Regions from separate parts of the Shewanella sp. BF02_Schw genome, predicted to be linked through region 1. Evidence: predicted binding sites of a transcription regulator. Region 1 holds the regulator's gene; each other region holds the start of a gene.

Region 1 (6,698 bases):
GGCATTACCGCAATCAGTAAAAATGCGGTAATGAGCCAAGTCCACACAAACAAAGGTAACTTCATCCAGGTCATGCCAGGAGCTCGCAAGTTTACAATGGTTACAATGACGTTAATTGCACCCATTATCGAACTTATTCCCATTATGTGAATGGAAAAAACAAATAGGGCGGTACTGTCAGGACTATAGGTGGTTGAGAGCGGAGCATAGAATGTCCAGCCAAAGTTAGGGCCGCCGCCTTCCATAAAGAGTGAACCTAATAAAATGGTAAAGGCGAAGGGTAAAATCCAAAAACTCCAGTTGTTCATTCGCGGTAGTGCCATATCTGGGGCACCAATCATCATTGGAATTAACCAGTTTGCTAACCCGGTAAAAGCGGGCATCACCGCCCCAAACACCATGATGAGGCCATGAACTGTGGTCATCTGATTAAAAAAGTTAGGTTCTACTAGCTGTAATCCAGGCTGAAATAATTCAGCTCGAATCACCATTGCCATCGCACCGCCAGTAAGAAACATAATGAAACTAAACCATAAATACAGCGAGCCGATATCTTTATGGTTAGTGGTGAGTAGCCAGCGCATTAGCCCCTTCGGAGCGCCGTGATGATGATCATCATGAGCGGTAGCCAGTGTATCGTGCGTTGTTGTGCTCATTGTTTTCCCCTACTGTCCATGGCTAGCGACATCGGCAGGTTGCACCGCTTCGCCAGAATTATTGCCCCACGCATTGCGCTCATAAGTAATCACAGCCGCCATCTTTTGCGGGCTAAGTTGACTACTAAATGCCTGCATTGCGGTACCTGGTTTTCCGTGCATAACGATATCGATATGTCCGCTAACCGGTCCAGTAACAACAGGGCTGCCAATAAGTGAAGGGAAAGCGCCTGGTAAACCAGCGCCAGTGGCTTGGTGACATGCAGCACATGTCGTAGCATAAACCTGCTCACCTTCAGCAATTAATTGCTCCAAGGTTAACGTGGGCAGATCCTCTGGTACAACAGCTTCTGCTTCTGCTTCGACAGCTTGATTGGCTTTGTCGGTAACCGCATCGGTAATGTCAGTTGTCGTGGCTGCAATAGTACTTGCTGCATCGGTTACTGCTTTACTTGGTTCGGTGCTTGCCTCGTTACTGCCTAAAAAGTTGCCTATATCAGCAGCTTGAACTACGTCACCGCTATTATTGCCCCACGCATTACGCTCAAAGGTAATTACTGCGGCAATTTCTTGGGCGCTAAGTTGCTTTGCAAAGGCTTGCATTGCAGTACCTGGTTTACCGTTTAAGACGATATTCAGGTGATCTTTAACAGGGCCTTTTATGATAGGGCTGCCAATTAATGATGGGAATACACCAGGAAGACCCGCACCATTGGGTTGGTGACAAGCGGCGCACCTAGCAATATAGATTTGTTCACCTTGTGAGGTTAGCTCCTCAAGAGACAAGGTTTTAGACATTGATGCCGCAGCGGCTGCAGCTGCATTGCTTGCTAGTTTTTTTTGCTCCACTAACCAATTATCAAAATCGGCCTCCGATAATGCTTGCACCACAATCGGCATGAAACCATGGTCTTTACCGCATAACTCGGCACATTGGCCGCGATACGTTCCAGGCTTATCAATACGAGTCCAGGCTTCGTTGATAAAGCCTGGATTGGCATCTTTTTTAACGGCAAACGCGGGCACCCACCATGAATGGATAACATCATCTGATGTCATCAAGAAGCGCACTTTTTGGTTAATAGGCAGTACTAATGGCTTATCGACTTCAAGGAGGTAATGTTCGCCTTTGGCCTCACTGCCATCAATTTGTGCTCTGGGAGTGGATAATGTGCTGTAAAATTCGATGTCTTTATCAAAATAGCTGTAATGCCACTTCCACTGCGACCCGGTAATTTTTATGGTGAGATCAGCATCACTGGGATCTTCCATAGCAATCAAGGTTTTGGTGGCTGGAATAGCCATGCCGATTAAGATGATGAAAGGGATGACGGTCCAAGCAATTTCCACTTTGGTACTTTCGTGAAAATTGGCCGCGACAGCGCCTTTTGATTTGCGGTGATAAATCATTGAGTAAATCATGATCCCAAACACCACTAACCCAATTGCACAACAGATGTAAAGAATCGTCATGTGGAGGTCATAAACCTTGCCACTGATATCTGTCACGCCTTGAGTCATGTTGAGGGGCATTTCTGATGCCCCAAGCGGAAGTGCTACAAACACCACCAGTAAACAATACAACCATTGCTTCACAAGACTACTCCTCTGCTAATTGCAAATAGCAACTACAAAGAAGAGTCACACAGTAATTCTCTGCTCTATGCAAACTCTTCGGTTCCCGAAAAAAGTTTGATGACCTCAAAGTACTTTGGTGGCTGTAAACATACGGTTTACGGTTTTATTGTTAGCTGTGCACCACGCTTGTACCTACTACTGAACTTATCAATTTTGATTTGGCTCATTTGTCTGAAAGTAATCTTGATTACTGCCATTCACGTCCAATTAAAGATAAAAAATGTTTCATCCTTGTTAACCACATTACTTGTAGATTAAACATTGATCAAGATCACTTTGTTGGCTAATAGGCTGAAAAAAGATGAAAAAAAACCCTGAATTCAATACAGGGCTTGGTAATGAAGGGTTCGTGCTTAGTGAAATGAGCAAAAATTACTTGTTCCATTTGTTAAAGTAGGGCTAACAAGTTGATGTTTGTGAGGTAAGTGAGCATTCACATCTTCAATTACCACCCCTAATGCACGTGCACTTTTGGCGACAATTTCTAAACGGCGACTATCGCGAGCATCAAGTGAGCTTGTCCAAGTTACTACTGCGCTCGATGTACCGCTAGTGAGCGCTTTCTCCATGGCCCATAATGTTTCGACTTCATCTTTGGTGTGCACCAGTAAAATGCGATCCATTCTTACACCAGCACTTGCCAGCATATGTTTATAGCCAATATGGGGCGGGCTAATTAATACAATCCATCTGCCTTGCTGGCTCAATATTGCTAACTGGCTGCACAATTGGCTCAGTTCAGCTTCACCTTGGGTGACAGTTTGTAATGTTTGAATGGTTTGGGTGCCATGCAGTTCTGTTTCAGTTAAATCTACCCATAAGCCCGGGTGGCGTGGCGCGATGCCCATTAGTTTGTTCATAACCAATCTCCATTACGGATAACGCCAACGGCAAGCCCTTCGATGGTTAGGCTTTGGCAACTTAAATCTACTTTTATCGGATTGTAATCTTCATTTTCGGCATGCAGATAAATCACATTACCTTTTTGTTCAAATCGTTTTACGGTGACGTCATCATCAACACGTGCCACAACAACCTGGCCATTACGTGCTTGCTGCATTTTATGTACAGCGAGTAAGTCACCTTCTAAAATGCCAATGTTTTTCATGCTGTCACCACGCACTCGCAATAAAAAATCTGCGGCGGGCTTAAACATGTTTGGATCGACTTGATAGTATTGCTCTACATGCTCTTGGGCCAAAATTGGTTCACCAGCAGCAACCTGTCCAATGAGTGGCAGACCGGTTTCAACCTGTTCTTCATGAGGTAAACGAATGCCTCTTGAGGTACCAGGCATGATCTCGATAAAGCCTTTTTTGGCTAATGCTTTTAAATGCTCTTCGGCGGCATTAGCACTTTTAAAGCCAAGACGATTCGCAATTTCAGCACGAGTGGGTGGCATACCTGTTTCGGCGATATTGTTTTTAATTAAGTCTAAAATTTCTGCTTGGCGCGGCGTTAACGGTCTCATGATGATTCCTGTCTTTTTATACAGTGACTGTCATTATATACAGTGTTTGTGTTCGCGCAAGTATTAACCAACTATTTTTTGTATTTTGTTGATTAAGTATCACTCAACAATATGTTTTAATTAACTATTACTAATGTTCTGTCTTATGTTATTTCTGATAGTGAGAGCTTAAACGTAAAGATAGATCGGTCTGATAGTGTAAGCAGGGTGGTTTCTGGTATCCTATACGACAATATTACAGTGGCTTATGTTGCGAAAATAACCATGTCAAAACCAGATTCAATATTTTTACGAGCATTAAGATGGATTCAAAAGTGGATGGTACAGACCATTGTGGTCCCTCACGATCCTTTTGATGACCTCAATATAGATCCAACTAAACCTTTGGTTTATTTAATGAAAACGGAATCTATTAGCGATATTGCCGCGTTGAGCGAAATCACCGAGGGCTTTGGTCTGCCCAGTCCTTATGAGCCATTACAGCTTGATGGCTTAACCGTGCCTCGTGTGGTCTGTTTAGAGGGCCGCAAGCCACTATTTGGTAAACGTGAAAGTGGTGACAAATTCCTTAATTATTTTACCAGTTTATTGTCACTTCATAGTGAGAGCCCTGAATTAGATATACAGTTGGTTCCTGTTTGCCTTTATTGGGGACGTACCCCAGGTAAAGAAGAAGACAGCATGAAAGCTGCTGTATTTGAACGTGAAAACCCTACGTGGTTACGTAAATGGTTAATGATTTTATTTTTAGGACGCCATAATTTCGTCCAGTTTTCTAATGCATTATCGCTTCGTCATATGGCCGATGAACATGGTACTGATAAAAGAATTGCTCACAAATTAACCCGAGTCGCCCGTGTGCATTTCCGCCGTCAACGCAAAGTGATGACGGGGCCACAATTACCGAATCGACAAGCGTTGTTTGCCTCTTTATTAAAATCAGAATCTATCAAAAAAGCCATTGAAGAAGAGTCTGCAAATAAGAAAGTAACAGTCGAGAAAGCACGTGAAACCGCCATTGAATACCTTGATGAAATTGCCGCAGACTATTCTGATAGTTTGGTGCGTATTGCCGAACGTTTCCTGACTTGGTTATGGAACAAATTATACAGTGGCATCAATATCAAAGGTGCCGAGCAAGTAAGACAGTTACATCATGATGGCCATGAAATTGTTTACGTTCCTTGCCATCGTAGCCATATGGATTACTTGCTACTGTCGTATATTTTGTATTATCAGGGCATGGTTCCGCCGCACATTGCTGCCGGTATTAACCTTAATTTTTGGCCAGCAGGGCCGATGTTCCGCCGTGGTGGGGCATTCTTTATCCGTCGTAGTTTTAATGGTAATAAACTTTATACCGCAGTATTTCGTGAATATTTAGATCAGTTATTTGCTAAGGGTTATGCGGTCGAGTATTTCACTGAAGGAGGTCGTTCGCGTACAGGACGTTTGCTAGCGCCTAAAACCGGTATGTTGGCTATGACAATTAACAGTGTGCTACGTGGGATAGAGCGCCCAGTAACCTTAGTACCCGTGTATTTAGGTTATGACCATGTGATGGAAGTGGCGACGTACCACAAAGAATTAAGCGGTAAGAAAAAGAAAAAAGAATCTGTATGGCAGGTATTTGGTGCTATTCGTAAGTTAGGCAATTTTGGCCAAGGTTATGTGAATTTTGGTGAGCCGATTAATTTACAACAGTTCTTAAATCAGCAGGCGCCAGAGTGGCGTGATGAGCTAGCTAAAGATCCTGACCAAAAACCATCTTGGTTTACGCCCTCAGTTAATTTGTTAGCTAACCGCGTAATGACTAATATTAATGGAGCGGCCGCAGCCAGTTCAGTAACATTGACTAGTTTAGTGTTATTAGCGTCAGAGCAAAATGCGTTAGAAAGAAGCCAGTTAGAACGTCAGCTTGATTTGTATTTAGCCTTACTTAAAACAGTGCCTTATACCGATTATACCTCTGTGGCCGAAGGTAATGGCAAGTCAATTATTGATCACTGTCTGTCGTTAAATAAGTTTGTGAGTACCAAAGACCTTATTGGTGAAATTATTTCAGTTGATGAAAAAATTGCCATCACCATGAGTTATTACCGTAATAATATTATTCATTTGATGGCGTTGCCGTCATTAATTGCCAGTTGTTTAGTGCATTATGACGTGTGCGATCGCCAGCGAATTCATGGCATTGTAATGGACTTTTATCCATTACTTAAAGCTGAGCTATTTATGAGCATTGATGATGTGCCTCAACATGTGGATAGCATTTTAGATTTCATGGTTGAACAAGGTTTACTGACCGGTAGCGATCAGTTTGAGATAACGCCTCGTCATATTACCCAAGTGTTACTGCTTGCTGAAACTATCAGTGAAACGTTGCAACGTTATGCGATTATCTTCAATTTACTGGCAATAAAACCTGATCTTGAGCGCTCAGAACTGGAACGCGATAGTCATTTGTTAGCCCAACGATTAGGCGCGCTGCATGGCATTACCGCACCAGAATTTTATGACAAAAAATTATATAATACCCTGAGTGTGAAACTGAAAGAATTGGGTTATTTATGCAGCGACGAACATCGTGCTGAAGTGATCAGAATTCGTGATAACGCTAATAAATTACTCAGCTCTTTAGTAAGACAAACCATTGTTGATAGTGTGGAAGCGGAGCACGGACAATAATGGCTAATCATATGAATGCTGCCAAGCATCGTACCAGCGGTAAATCTGTATTGGGTGGGGCGATGATTATTGCCGGAACCACTGTGGGTGCGGGCATGTTTTCGTTACCCGTTGTTGGTGCTGGAATGTGGTTTGGCTATTCTATCGCGATGTTGCTCGGCGTTTGGTTTTGCATGCTAATGTCGGGTTTATTGTTATTAGAAGCCAATTTGCATTTTGAACCAGGTGACAGTTTTGACACCTTA
Region 2 (6,698 bases), on a different contig from region 1:
ACATGAAATGGCCCTGAATATAGAAAATACGAAAGTAACGAGCTTGGCATGCAAGCCTGTAAATGTAAGCATTATATACTGAATTTACGTCAACATGCGAGATGAGTGGCTCGATTATCCTCTGAGCATAAACCGATAATAATAGTTATTGATAAGCGATCTCACCGACTAAGGTTAACTAAGCTCAACTCGAGCTAATAAACACATCCCGAACAGCCCGTTACCCAACTAACGACGTTAAATTCACAGGCAATTGGCTCGTTGCTGGCGGCAAGACTGCCTTGTGAGTAAGCAAATGGTCAGCTTGAGATTGCAGATTAACAACAACTGTTGTTGTCGAGTGTTCGGTCTGTTATCCACATTTGAAGTGAGCTAAATGCCGTCTAATTTAACCAGATAAACCTCCGCTATCACGATAAAAAGAGCGTGGTTATAGTAACAAATTAGCTTTTAAACCAATTGAAGAAGGTAGCTGCATAACTAATAGATTGTTTGGCAAACAGTGTGATTTTACATGCTAAATAATTCAGAACTAAATCATTAAAAGTATGGGCATTAAAGCTATGTGGGATTATTCAAAGTAACGCAGAGTAGCGGATATGACTCAATAACCCTGAGATTGACAATAATCGAGTACTAGAGATTTTTCACATATCAACGTTTTTAACGTTGCAGTTTTTAACGTTGCAGTTTTTAACGTTGCAGTTTTTAGCGTTATAATTTTTAGCGTTATCGTTTTTAGGGTATAACAACAGGGGCTTTTAGCGGGGGAATATTCGCGGCGCGCAAGATGCGCTACCGCGATAGATGTAACTGACTGACTAGCTTAGAATACTTCACCCGTTTCAAGGTCAATATTCTCATCACTTTCTGTTTTAGAATCTGATGCATTAGCACCACCATTCAATAACATCGCACGTAAAGTGGTATTAATTTCACTGGCAATGACAGGGTTTTCAGTCAAGAATTTACCTGCATTAGCACGGCCTTGACCAATTTTCTCGCCTTTGTAGCTATACCAAGCACCCGCTTTATCAACTAACTTGTGCGCAACACCTAGATCGACTAACTCACCAGTACGGTTAATACCTTGTCCATAAAGGATTTGGAATTCAGCTTGCTTAAATGGAGCCGCAATTTTGTTTTTAACCACTTTAACGCGGGTTTCATTACCGACAACTTCGTCGCCGTCTTTAATGGCACCGGTACGACGAATATCTAAACGTACTGAAGCGTAGAACTTTAGTGCATTACCACCGGTAGTTGTTTCTGGGCTACCAAACATCACACCAATTTTCATACGAATTTGGTTAATAAAAATAAGCAAAGTATTTGATTGCTTAAGATTACCAGCCAGCTTACGCATAGCTTGGCTCATCATACGAGCGGCAAGGCCCATATGTGAATCACCAATTTCACCTTCAATTTCAGCTTTTGGCGTTAACGCTGCAACAGAATCGACCACAATAACGTCTACAGCACCAGAACGAGTTAACGCATCACAAATTTCTAACGCTTGTTCGCCTGTATCTGGCTGTGAACAAAGTAAGTTATCAATATCTACGCCTAACTTTTTCGCATAAATTGGGTCAAGAGCATGTTCAGCATCAATAAACGCACAAGTTTTACCTTCGCGTTGCGCTGCGGCAATCACTTCAAGAGTTAACGTCGTTTTACCTGATGATTCTGGACCGTAAATTTCAACGATACGTCCCATTGGTAAACCGCCCGCACCGAGTGCGATATCCAATGAAAGCGAACCGGTAGAGATAGTTTCAACATCCATTGTGCGATCTTCGCCCAACTTCATAATTGAGCCTTTACCAAATTGCTTTTCAATTTGGCTTAAAACGGCGGCTAGTGCTTTCTCTTTATTTGGATCAACCTTCATTATAAAACCCTCTTAAGGCATTCAATACGTTTAGTAAAATGCTATTTCGACTTAGGTGAAGTGACGTGAATCATTTCAATATGTTCATCAGTATACTGTATAGTCATACAGTATCAAGTGCTGAGCTGATTTTTTTTTAAACCTTTGAGAATTGATCATTTACATCAATATTTTATCCTCATAAAATTTTTTGTTTGAATCTATTTATACGCTGGGGGCAAATATTGTTAAGATTAGCCCCATAAGATTTACGTCCTACGATTGATTAATAGTGAAGTGTTCATAATGACAGTGATTGATACCAGCGATTTAGAAAAACACACCCCGATGATGCGCCAGTATTTGGGCTTAAAAGCGGCCCATCCTGATATGTTATTGTTTTATCGAATGGGTGATTTTTATGAGCTGTTTTACGATGATGCTAAACGCGCTTCTGAAATGCTGGGTATTTCACTGACGGCTCGTGGAAAAAGCGGTGGTGACCCGATTCCCATGGCAGGCATTCCATATCATGCTGTCGAAGGCTATTTAGCAAAATTAGTTAACATTGGTCAGTCTGTAGCCATTTGTGAGCAAATTGGTGATCCAGCCACATCAAAAGGCCCTGTTGAGCGCCAAGTGGTGCGCATTGTTACCCCTGGCACCTTAACTGACGAAGCTCTACTGCAAGAAAAACAAGACAATTTATTGGCAGCACTGTATCAGGGTAAAAGCGGTTTTGGTTACGCGACTTTAGACATTTCGTCTGGTCGTTTTGTTGTTGCAGAATTACCCACTCGTGAAGCTTTAGAAGCCGAATTACAGCGGACTAATCCAGCAGAGTTACTTTACAGTGAAGATTTTGCTGACATGTTATTAATCAATAACATGAAAGGCATCCGTCGTCGCCCAGAGTGGGAGTTTGATTACGACACGTGTATTAATTTACTGCTCAATCAATTTGGCACCAAAGATTTGCACGGTTTTGGTATTACTGATGCACGATTGGCGTTACAAGCTGCAGGTTGTTTAATGCAGTATGTAAAAGATACCCAAAAGATGGCGTTACCACATATCAACTCGATTGTGCGCTTTAATCAATCTGAATCTATTATTTTAGATGCCGCAACTAGACGTAATTTAGAGTTAACTCAAAATTTATCTGGCGGGCGAGAAAATACCCTATCATGGGTATTAGATAATACCGCAACCCCTATGGGTAGCCGTATGTTACAACGCTGGATCCATGAACCATTACGCAATCGTCAAACTATTCAATATCGCCATAGCGCAGTCAGTGAACTCATTGAACAAGACTTATATCAAACCTTACATGAGCAACTAAAAAGCTTAGGTGATATCGAACGTATTATGGCTCGTTTAGCACTACGCAGTGCCAGACCACGTGACTTTTCACGTTTAAAGCAAGCACTAACGCTTCTGCCTGAAATCCAACAAACATTAGCAACATGCCAACAACCTCGATTAAATACGTTAGTGCAATTACTGGGTGAATTCCCTGAACAACATGATTTATTAGAACGCGCTATTGTAGACAACCCTCCCATGTTAATTCGTGATGGTGGCGTTATCCGTACTGGCTATAATAATGAGTTAGATGAATGGCGTAAGTTGAGTGAAGGCGCCAGTGATTATTTAGTCGAACTTGAAGCTCGTGAGAAACAACAAACGGGGATTAACACCTTAAAAGTCGGCTATAACCGAGTTCATGGTTACTATATTGAAGTGAGCCGTTTACAGTCAGATAGAGTGCCACTGAGCTATCAGCGTCGTCAAACACTCAAAGGCACCGAACGATATATCACCCCAGAATTGAAAGAATACGAAGAAAAAGTACTTTCAAGCCAAGGCAAAGCACTTGCGCTTGAAAAACAACTGTGGGAACAACTGTTTGACTTATTGTTACCTAAATTACAAGAATTACAGCAGTTTGCAACGGCTGCTGCCGAGTTAGATATATTAAGTAACTTTGCCGAACGAGCACAATTATTTAATTATCAATGCCCACAAATGACCCACGATATTGGTATTAATATTGAAGCGGGCCGCCATCCAGTCGTTGAACGAGTTAGCCAAGCAGCATTTATTGCTAATCCGGTAGCGTTAACACCGCAGCGCCAAATGCTTATTGTCACAGGCCCGAATATGGGCGGTAAATCTACCTATATGCGTCAAGTTGCATTGATTACATTGATGGCACATATCGGCTGTTTCGTTCCAGCAGACCATGCTCAAATTGGTGAAATCGACCGAATTTTCACCCGTATTGGTGCATCAGATGATTTGGCATCGGGCCGATCAACCTTCATGGTTGAAATGACCGAAACGGCTAATATTTTACATAATGCTACTGCAAACAGTTTAGTGTTGATGGACGAAATAGGTCGCGGCACCTCGACTTATGATGGTTTAGCGCTCGCTTGGTCTGCTGCTGAATATCTAGCCAAAAATGTCAGTGCACTGACATTATTTGCTACTCATTATTTTGAGTTAACCCAATTGCCCGAGCTGTTACCGTCAGTCATTAATGTTCACTTAGATGCAATAGAACACGACGACACAATTGCCTTTATGCATTCGGTACAAGAAGGTGCGGCAAGTAAAAGTTATGGCCTACAAGTTGCGGCCCTAGCGGGTGTGCCGGCATCAGTCATTAAAGCGGCAAAACATAAGCTTCATCAACTTGAAAACCGAGATATGACGTTATCTCAACAGAACCCAACTCAAGTAAGTATGAACTTATTACCTCCAATACCAGAGACGTCACCCGTGTTGGAAAAGTTAGCCCAAATTAATCCAGACGAGTTGACACCTAAACAGGCTTTAGATTATTTATATGAGTTGAAGCGATTAAGTCACACGAACACCGAGCTACGAAAATAACTGGCCAAGTGAATTGTTGAACTGTGGGAGCCTGCAAAGGCTTCCATTTCAATGACGTATTAGGTGTTACATCAAACGAGTAACGCCCCTGAAATACGATGAAATGAACCAACAGTATTAAAATACTATCAGTAATACCTAGGTTATATCGTCAAGTTGCCACTACACAACGCTTAAATTAAGTTGGCGATTAGTAGGATAAACCTAAGCGCATGAGCAAAATTAAAATGCTCATATAGGTTTTAACCCTAATATCGCAATACCTTAATTGACCTTATTGACACATTAATGATGACATATCATTTGTGTGTTGATGATAGTCAACCGCCTAATATTCACAATAAACGTTCACTATCCATTAATCTCTGAATAATGCTTCAACCGACAGTCCTTGCGCCCCAAGTAAATCTTTTAAGCGTTTAAGCGCTTCGACTTGAATTTGACGTACACGCTCACGTGTTAAACCAATTTCGGCACCGACATTCTCTAATGTTGAAGGTTCATATCCGAGTAAACCAAAACGTCTTGCTAACACTTCGCGTTGTTTAGTGTTTAATTCGTTTAACCAGCCCACTATCGAATTAGATAAATCTTCATTTTGTACCCGATAATCAGGGCCAACAGAATCATCATCAGCAATAACATCTAATAATGCCTTCTCATTATCGCCACTCAGAGGCGAGTCTACCGAAGTAATTCTTTCGTTTAACTTCAGCATACGGCTAACATCACCGGTCGACACATCTAACTTTTCGGCGATCTCTTCTGCGGTCGGTTCGTGATCAAGTTTTTGGGCAAGCTGTCTTGCTGTACGCAAGTACACATTTAATTCTTTTACAATATGAATTGGTAGACGGATAGTGCGAGTCTGGTTCATGATCGCCCGTTCAATGGTTTGTCTGATCCACCACGTTGCATAAGTGGAAAAACGGAAACCACGCTCAGGATCAAACTTTTCAACCGCACGAATTAAGCCTAAATTGCCTTCTTCGATCAGATCGAGCAGCGCTAAACCACGATTGTTATATCTTCTGGAAATTTTAACAACAAGACGGAGGTTACTTTCTATCATGCGGTTGCGAGACTTTTCGCAGCCTTTGAGGGATTTACGTGAAAAAAACACTTCTTCCTCTGCTGTCAGTAGCGGAGAAAAACCTATTTCACCTAAATATAATTGAGTAGCGTCTAAATTTTTTTGTAAGTCATCTTGGACTTTTTCTTCAATATCAAGTTGTTGCACCAAATCGCGTTTACCGGTTGCAACTTCTGGTGGTTGTTTAGCTAGATCGACAAGATATTCTGCTGAAGCAGTATTATTTTTGCGGCTCATAATTGCTCTCCCAAACCTAATTTGTGGTATTTAATCTACTTCACTTGCTTATCCTCCGTTATTTATGTTGCTAAACAATTACTGTTTAGGTAGATATCGTAATGGGTTGACAGACTTACCATGAAATCGTACTTCAAAGTGAAGCATTACTTGGTGTGTCCCGGTACTGCCCATTTTTGCAACTGTTTGTCCTGCACTCACATATTGCTTTTCTTTAACCAATATCGTGTCGGCATGCGCATAAGCACTTAAAAAATCATCATTGTGTTTGATAATAACTAAGTTGCCATACCCGCGCAGTGCATTACCGGCATACACGACTCTCCCATCTGCTGCGGCTTTAATAATATCGCCGCGATTACCAGCAATCTTTATACCTTGATTGCCTTGTTCTGATGCCGAAAAATATCCAACTATTCGGCCTCTAACTGGCCAGTGCCATTGCTGAACTTGCTGTGGCAAATTAGCGACAGAACCACTCGCACTTTGGTTAATTGTTTGTTGGGTAGTTGTTACAGAATACGCAGGCTTCACTTTGTGATCAAGATCTTTTTTCGTTCTGACTGAAACAACTGCTGGGACTGGGTTTGGCGC
Region 3 (6,698 bases), on a different contig from region 1:
AATGCAGACAAAGCAGCGGTAAGTACTTGGGTATTTACCATCATGCGTAATCAATGTTTTGACATGCTCCGTAAAGTACAACATAACCGTGAAGATTCTTTCGGTGATGATATTTGGCCTTTATTTGAGTCTGATGAAGCTGAAAACAACGACGATGATTTTTTATTATCGGCAACTTTATTGCTGCATGTAGAAGAATTACCTCCTCTACAACGCCAAGTAGTACAAGGTATTTATATGCAAGAGCTTACTCAACAAGAGTTAGCAGACAAACTTAACATTCCAATTGGAACGGTTAAATCACGACTCAGACTTGGCTTGGAAAAATTAAAAAGCTTTATGGAGAAACACTATGATTAATTACCACCCAGACCAGCATTTGCTGTCTCTCCATGCTAAAGGCGAGTTGCCGCTATCGATGTCGATTGCTATCTCCGCTCATGCTGAATTGTGTCCTCATTGCCAGCAACAACTTGACCAGGTGACAATTGCGTTGTCTGAGCAACAGTTTGAGTCGGCCGTAAAAACTCAGTCGGTAGACACTAATAATAATCAATTAGACGCACTACTCGAGCAGCTATTAAATTCAACCTTAGATACTTTAGAGGTTGAACAAGCTAGTACAGTTGATCCGATTGAAGACAATAGCGTTAGTATTAAAGGTCAGCATTATCCGCTGCCTAAGGTATTTCGTAAGCAAATTAATGCTTCTTGGCAGGGTATTGGTAAAGTCAGCCGTTTGAGACTCGATACCGGAGAGCCACAAGCAAGAGCAAGCTTGTTGCATATCGCAGCAAATGGTGAAATTCCTGAACATACACATAAAGGTGCAGAGCTAACATTACTGCTCGCAGGTGAGTTCAGCGACTGTTACAACACCTACAAGCCTGGTGATTTTATGCTGCTTGATAAAGAGCACCAACATTCACCAAAAACACTTGAAGGTTGTTTGTGCTATACCATTGTCGATGCCCCGTTATACTTCACTAAAGGGTTCAGCAAACTATTAAATCCAATTGGCGATTTACTTTACTAACCATTACGTTAGTTTCTTAAAATGTTAACTACTAAGGTTTGTGCATCGACAACTTGGCCGCTATTTATCATTAAGTTGTACCAGCAATAAGGGATGATGAGTGAATTTTCGTCATCCCTTTTAACACTATCGACATCCGAGCAAGGTGAGAATTGTCGATGATTAGTCACTAATTGCTATTTTTTAATCGAAAACTGCATTAATTTGATTAAAAATTGAAAAAGACTATTGCCATATGCAAACACTCAGTATATTATCCACACAGATTTAGTTTTCTTGTTAATTTTGGTTACCTACCTGTAAGTCTGCTCAACTTCACTTCGTAAATAAACCCAAGACAAGCTTCTGTACATCGTTTTTGATTTCAATTGATTTCTGTTGATATGATAATTTAAATTATATTCACGTCATCTTGTTGTCATAAAACTATGTTTAACTTACAAAGTTAAGTACTAAATATGTATTAATTTTTTTATGGCTATATGTCATGTGACAACATCAATGTTGCAAGCATAAAATAGACCTTAATCAACTATTTACATATCAACACTTGATTAGTGAGTAAAGGATAGGTTAAGTTAAATCTCGAAACATTAATCTTTTGCAACACTAAAAAATGCCAAGGATATTTTATTGAACAATTTTCTCACCTAATGGTGAATATATAAGAAGGAGTGTGACCTATGTCATACAACATGAATGGACACGAAATTTCAGTTAGCTTTCCGGTTAACTCTATCTCGTCAAACAAGAATTCAATTGCTTTTACCGACAGCCTAGGTAAAAACAAAAAAACCTTTTCAAAACGTATTGAAGCATTAAACTTCATGAAATGGTTAATCTCTGCCAATAAGTAATACCCCCTAACGCTTTGCGTTAATCATTTGCTCTGTTATTTAATAAACTCATTTCTCGGTATTCTCCTCTCACTTACCGATGTTTATTAAAACAGGGCAAAATGAATAACTCACTCGCATCATTTTAAGTTATTCTTCAGCGTTACATCCCAGTTAACCCCTCTAAAATATCTAATTTTATATCAACAACTTATAGAAAAAACATCTTGCATTCACCCTGTAATTAAACAGTGTGCGAAAATTTTCGTTGGTATCTTGGCAACATTGTTTTATTTCCCAAAACTCCCCCCTGATGTATATAGAGAATATCGGTTGCATTGGCAGTTTTACTATTCAAATAATGTTGTAACACTAGAAATCCAACCGGGTCGTACAATAATTCAAATTCAATTCCCGACTGGCATACTGTATTCCACATATCAAAACAACGTCGTGATAGTTTGCCAAAATGATATTTATGACCATCATTAATAATTGTAGGAAAATAAACCTCATCGACTAATTGTGAGAATTGTTGACGTAAATATTCATCCCCTCCCACGGTACTGCAAGTTAACACCTCAATGGTAAAAACTTTCGTTAATGATAAATGAGCCAATTGTTGAGTAAGTTGTTTATTTAAATAAGCCGCAGTGGTCCCCGTACCTGAGGGTAAAAATACCTTTAGCTTATTTTTTTGTTGATCTTGCGCCCATTGAATTATTTCACAGGCAAGTTGTGTTATCCCGGTTTCGGCATACTCACAACGCCCACCTTCAGGAATAAAAAGTAATTGTTTTTTATCTGCGTAGCTTGGATTCGATGAAACAATATATTGCATCGCATCGTCTAAATGCATACTTTGAAGATTTTCAACATCGGTCAAATGACTAACATCAATAATATTGGCGCCATTTTGTATCGCAGCGGCATAATTGCCTTGAGGATGTTGTAATAAAAACTCGCTGATATGGCTTACATAGTAATCAAATTTCCACCCTTGCCGCTTAGCCAATACTGACATGGAATATAATGAGTTGGCTTGGGCCGAACCCGATGCCACTAGTTGGGTAATATGTGAATAATCATGATGTAAAAAATGATAAAATTTACGTGCTTTATTACCACTAAAATCAGCATGTAATAAATCATCTCGTTTAATGTAGATGCTGCGGCCAGCAAAGTTCATCGTTTGCACTGGGCTTATCGAAAACATGAATTGTCTCAATCAACTGTAATATGAGCATTTTAACTAAAAAATGATAAATCTCATCGATTCATTTGCGTGAATCCTCGCACTGTTCTATTTATACAATACCACAGCAACACTTAATCCTTAATAATCAACAAATTGAAAACATGGCATGAAAATGGCTTTATATTGAGAATATTGACTATTGATAGGAATGAAAATGTCTCTTTTACGCTTAATCTTTAATATTGCTTGGTTTTTAATGGGTGGTTTTGTTATGGGCCTAGCTTGGTGGTTTGTTGGAATACTGTGCTTTATCAGTATCATTGGCATCCCATTTGGTCGTGCTTGTTTTGTTATTGGCGAACTGGCTTTCTGGCCATTTGGACAAGAGACCGTTAACCGAAAACACATTTCAGGCCAAGAAGATATTGGCACTGGCACGTTAGGTTTGGTGGGTAATGTAATATGGTTTTTATGCTTTGGTATTTGGCTCGCGATTGGTCATCTAGTCCATGCTCTGGCTTGTTTTGTAACGATTATAGGTATTCCGTTCGCGTTACAACATCTTAAGTTAGCCTTATTAAGTTTAACCCCTATTGGTCAAACCGTTATTGCCAAACCGACTTATTAACATTCGTTAATAACCGCTGAATGACCACTGTTGTAAAAAGCCGATAGCATAATGCTGTCGGCTTTTTATTTGCCTAATCGTATCTGCACCGTGTACATTGCCATTCTTAAGCACTGAAAGGTTATTCAGTCACTTTAAAGACAATAATGGGATCACATGAACTATTGGTTAATGAAGTCTGAACCAGACGACTTTAGTATTGATAATCTACAGATGAGTAAGCAGCAAACTGTTGCTTGGCAAGGTATTCGTAACTATCAAGCACGTAATTATATTCGCGATCAAATTACAATTGGCGATGTAGTGTTGTTTTACCACTCTAGCTGTAAAGTTCCTGCCATTGTGGGTTTAGCAAAAATTAGCAGTGAAGCTCAAATTGATAGCAGTGCTTTTGATAACCGTTCACCGTATTTTGATGCAAAATCTAACGCTAATGCGCCTCGATGGTGGCAAGTCGATATTCAATTTATGGCCAAATTTTCTAAGCCTGTGAGCTTGAAGCAATTGAAAGCCGATCCCGCGCTGCAAGATATGGTATTAGTGGCTAAAGGTGCCCGCCTGAGTATTCAGCCCGTCACACAGTTGCAATACCAACACATTATGCAACTAACAACCTTAGAATAATAACGTTAGATTGATGACCTTGCATCGGTAACCTTGAATTAAAACAGACCAGCTTGTCAGCAGGCCAGTAAACATCTTCTTTAAATCAGCCTCCTAAAGACAGCTCAGACTACGTAAACACTATTAGCTATAAATAGTCTGAGCTCAAATACTAACGGCACAGTGATAAGATCACGCAATGCCCATGTTAGTTAATCATTCGCCCTATTCCGCCAAGTACAGAACCTTCACCTTGGTCTTTGCCACCACTTGATGGTGCATGAGCAATAATTCTGTCAGCCATACGAGAAAACGGTAAGCTTTGTAACCACACAGTCCCATGGCCTTTTAAGGTTGCAAGGAACAAACCTTCACCACCAAATACCATCGACTTTAATGAGCCTGCACGTTGTATGTCATAATCAATTCCGGGAGTGAATCCAACTAAACAACCGGTATCGACCCGCAATGTCTCACCGTGTAATTCTTTTTTAATCAGTGTCCCACCAGCATGCACAAACGCCATGCCATCACCTTTAAGGCTTTGTAGAATAAATCCTTCACCACCAAAGAAACCGGTGCCTAATCGCTTATTAAACTTCATGCTTACTTGCGTGCCTAAGGCTGCCGCTAAAAAGCTGTCTTTTTGGCAGATAAGTTCGCCTTGATGTTGAGCTAAGTCTATAGCCAAAATAGTGCCAGGAAATGGCGCAGCAAATGCCACTTTTCGTTTTTGTTGACCTTGATTAGTAAAGTGGGTCATAAAAATACCCTCACCCGAAATGGCCCGTTTACCTGCACCAAGTAGCTTGCCAAAAAAACCGGATTCTGGTTCAGAGCCATCACCCATTCTGGCCTCAAACATAATGTCTTCTTCGAGGTAAGTCATCGCACCCGCTTCAGCAATAACAGACTCATTTGGGTCTAATTCAACTTCAACCAGCTGCATACTAGAACCTATAATTTCATAATCTACTTCATGACTTTTCATGCTCATTTTCATTCCTTAAAAATTTATTTAATGTTTGCAGTTGCCCAATTCAGTATTAAGGCATTATTCCTTATGGATGATTTAAGGTAACAAAATGATCATCCATTTAACATGACAACATTTCAATAAAATATCCGCGTTCTGTTGCCACTGCATTTGTTTACCAATTGTGTCCATCGTTAACCTAAACCCGCACCGCTCAATCCTGATTGTTGTTGTAATTGATATTGAGCAAATTCTTGCAAAATAAGCTCGGTAAATAACTGCCCAGCTCGCCCAAGCGGACGTTCAAGTGTGGACACTAATTGCGGTGTAAAACTAAAGCGATTACCACCAATAAAATCAACTTCAATAAGTAGTCCTTGATGTAATTCTTCGGCAATTAAAAAATCCGGCATCCAACCAAAACCCAGGCCTTTTAGTAAGGCATTTTTTTTCATGATAAAGCCTGACAAATAAAAGACTTTATCGCCGCCAAATTGCATTTCATCACGGTCACGTTTACCAGGAGATGAATCTTCTATGGTTAACTCAACATGTTGTTGCAATTCAGGCAAACTAATGTCTTTAAGCTGACTTAATGGATGTTGAGATGACGCGACTAGCACGCTGGTAATAGCAGGTAGCGGTTTAGGATGATAAGAGGGGCCAGTACGATAATCCTTAACCAGCATTAAGTCGGCCTGGTCGCGCTCAAAGCGATGCTGTACCCCGCCTAAAAACTCCATATTAAGCTGCACTTTAGTCGGTATGTTGTGTTCTGACATGCGCTTAAGCGCGGTCATGATCGGTTCCATCGGTAAAGCACCGTCTATCACTAACTCAAGTTTGGGCTCCCAACCCTGACTAAAACGACTGGCCAGATGTTCAATATTGGCTAAATGCTGTAACAGTCGTTGTCCTTCGGCCAAAATAACCTTCCCTTCGGGTGTTAATTCCGCTCGATAATGATCTCGATTAAATAATGTCACGCCGAGATGTTGCTCTAGTTTTTTAATCTGATAGCTTACTGCCGATTGCGCCTTGTGTAATCGCTCTGAAGCTTTTGCAAAACTTCCTTCTTCAACAAGTACTTGCAGTACATTAAAGGCATCGATATCTATTCGCATAAGATTTCCACTGTCCCGTTATCCATACACAAATGTAAAGTTAACATAACAATCTAAAAAATAGATTGTGTTGAGTTATTTATTATTCTTTTTTTTGTTGATCTTTACCACTAAATTGTAAGTTAGATCACATATTGGTTTGCCCAATGCGATTAGGCCATAACAACAAATAACATAAACGCCACGACACTCGCAGTCGATTCACCATAGGACAATCAGATGCCATTCTATGTTAAACAAGGTCAGATCCCGACCAAACGTCACATTGCCTTCGAAAAAGACAATGGCGAGTTGTAC

Evidence for each region. Region 1 encodes LexA, which represses DNA repair genes until DNA is damaged. Its sites were predicted from a motif close to TACTGTATNNNNATACAGTA; they were not measured.
Region 2: recA (recombinase RecA) is a predicted target of LexA. The motif match lies at 1,985-2,004, and genes of this name have one in related genera.
Region 3: HNW13_RS05300 (EVE domain-containing protein) is a predicted target of LexA. The motif match lies at 3,810-3,829, and genes of this name have one in related genera.

The regions. Positions count from the first base shown of each region.
Region 1 covers NZ_JABKAW020000004.1:94,353-101,050, forward strand. Annotated here, with positions in the region: gene ctaD (cytochrome c oxidase subunit I) at 1-656, opposite strand, end outside; gene coxB (cytochrome c oxidase subunit II) at 666-2,252, opposite strand; gene HNW13_RS15680 (SulA-like leucine-rich domain-containing protein) at 2,648-3,154, opposite strand; gene lexA (transcriptional repressor LexA) at 3,151-3,765, opposite strand; gene plsB (glycerol-3-phosphate 1-O-acyltransferase PlsB) at 4,030-6,453, shown strand; gene mtr (tryptophan permease) at 6,453-6,698, shown strand, end outside.
Region 2 covers NZ_JABKAW020000001.1:450,349-457,046, reverse strand. Annotated here, with positions in the region: gene alaS (alanine--tRNA ligase) at 1-4, opposite strand, end outside; gene recA (recombinase RecA) at 827-1,891, opposite strand; gene mutS (DNA mismatch repair protein MutS) at 2,177-4,774, shown strand; gene rpoS (RNA polymerase sigma factor RpoS) at 5,133-6,104, opposite strand; gene HNW13_RS02135 (peptidoglycan DD-metalloendopeptidase family protein) at 6,183-6,698, opposite strand, start outside.
Region 3 covers NZ_JABKAW020000001.1:1,176,312-1,183,009, reverse strand. Annotated here, with positions in the region: gene HNW13_RS05325 (sigma-70 family RNA polymerase sigma factor) at 1-360, shown strand, start outside; gene HNW13_RS05320 (ChrR family anti-sigma-E factor) at 353-1,036, shown strand; gene HNW13_RS05315 (hypothetical protein) at 1,720-1,893, shown strand; gene HNW13_RS05310 (1-aminocyclopropane-1-carboxylate deaminase/D-cysteine desulfhydrase) at 2,117-3,088, opposite strand; gene HNW13_RS05305 (YccF domain-containing protein) at 3,285-3,698, shown strand; gene HNW13_RS05300 (EVE domain-containing protein) at 3,855-4,322, shown strand; gene HNW13_RS05295 (TIGR00266 family protein) at 4,510-5,298, opposite strand; gene HNW13_RS05290 (LysR family transcriptional regulator) at 5,472-6,401, opposite strand; gene HNW13_RS05285 (homogentisate 1,2-dioxygenase) at 6,621-6,698, shown strand, end outside.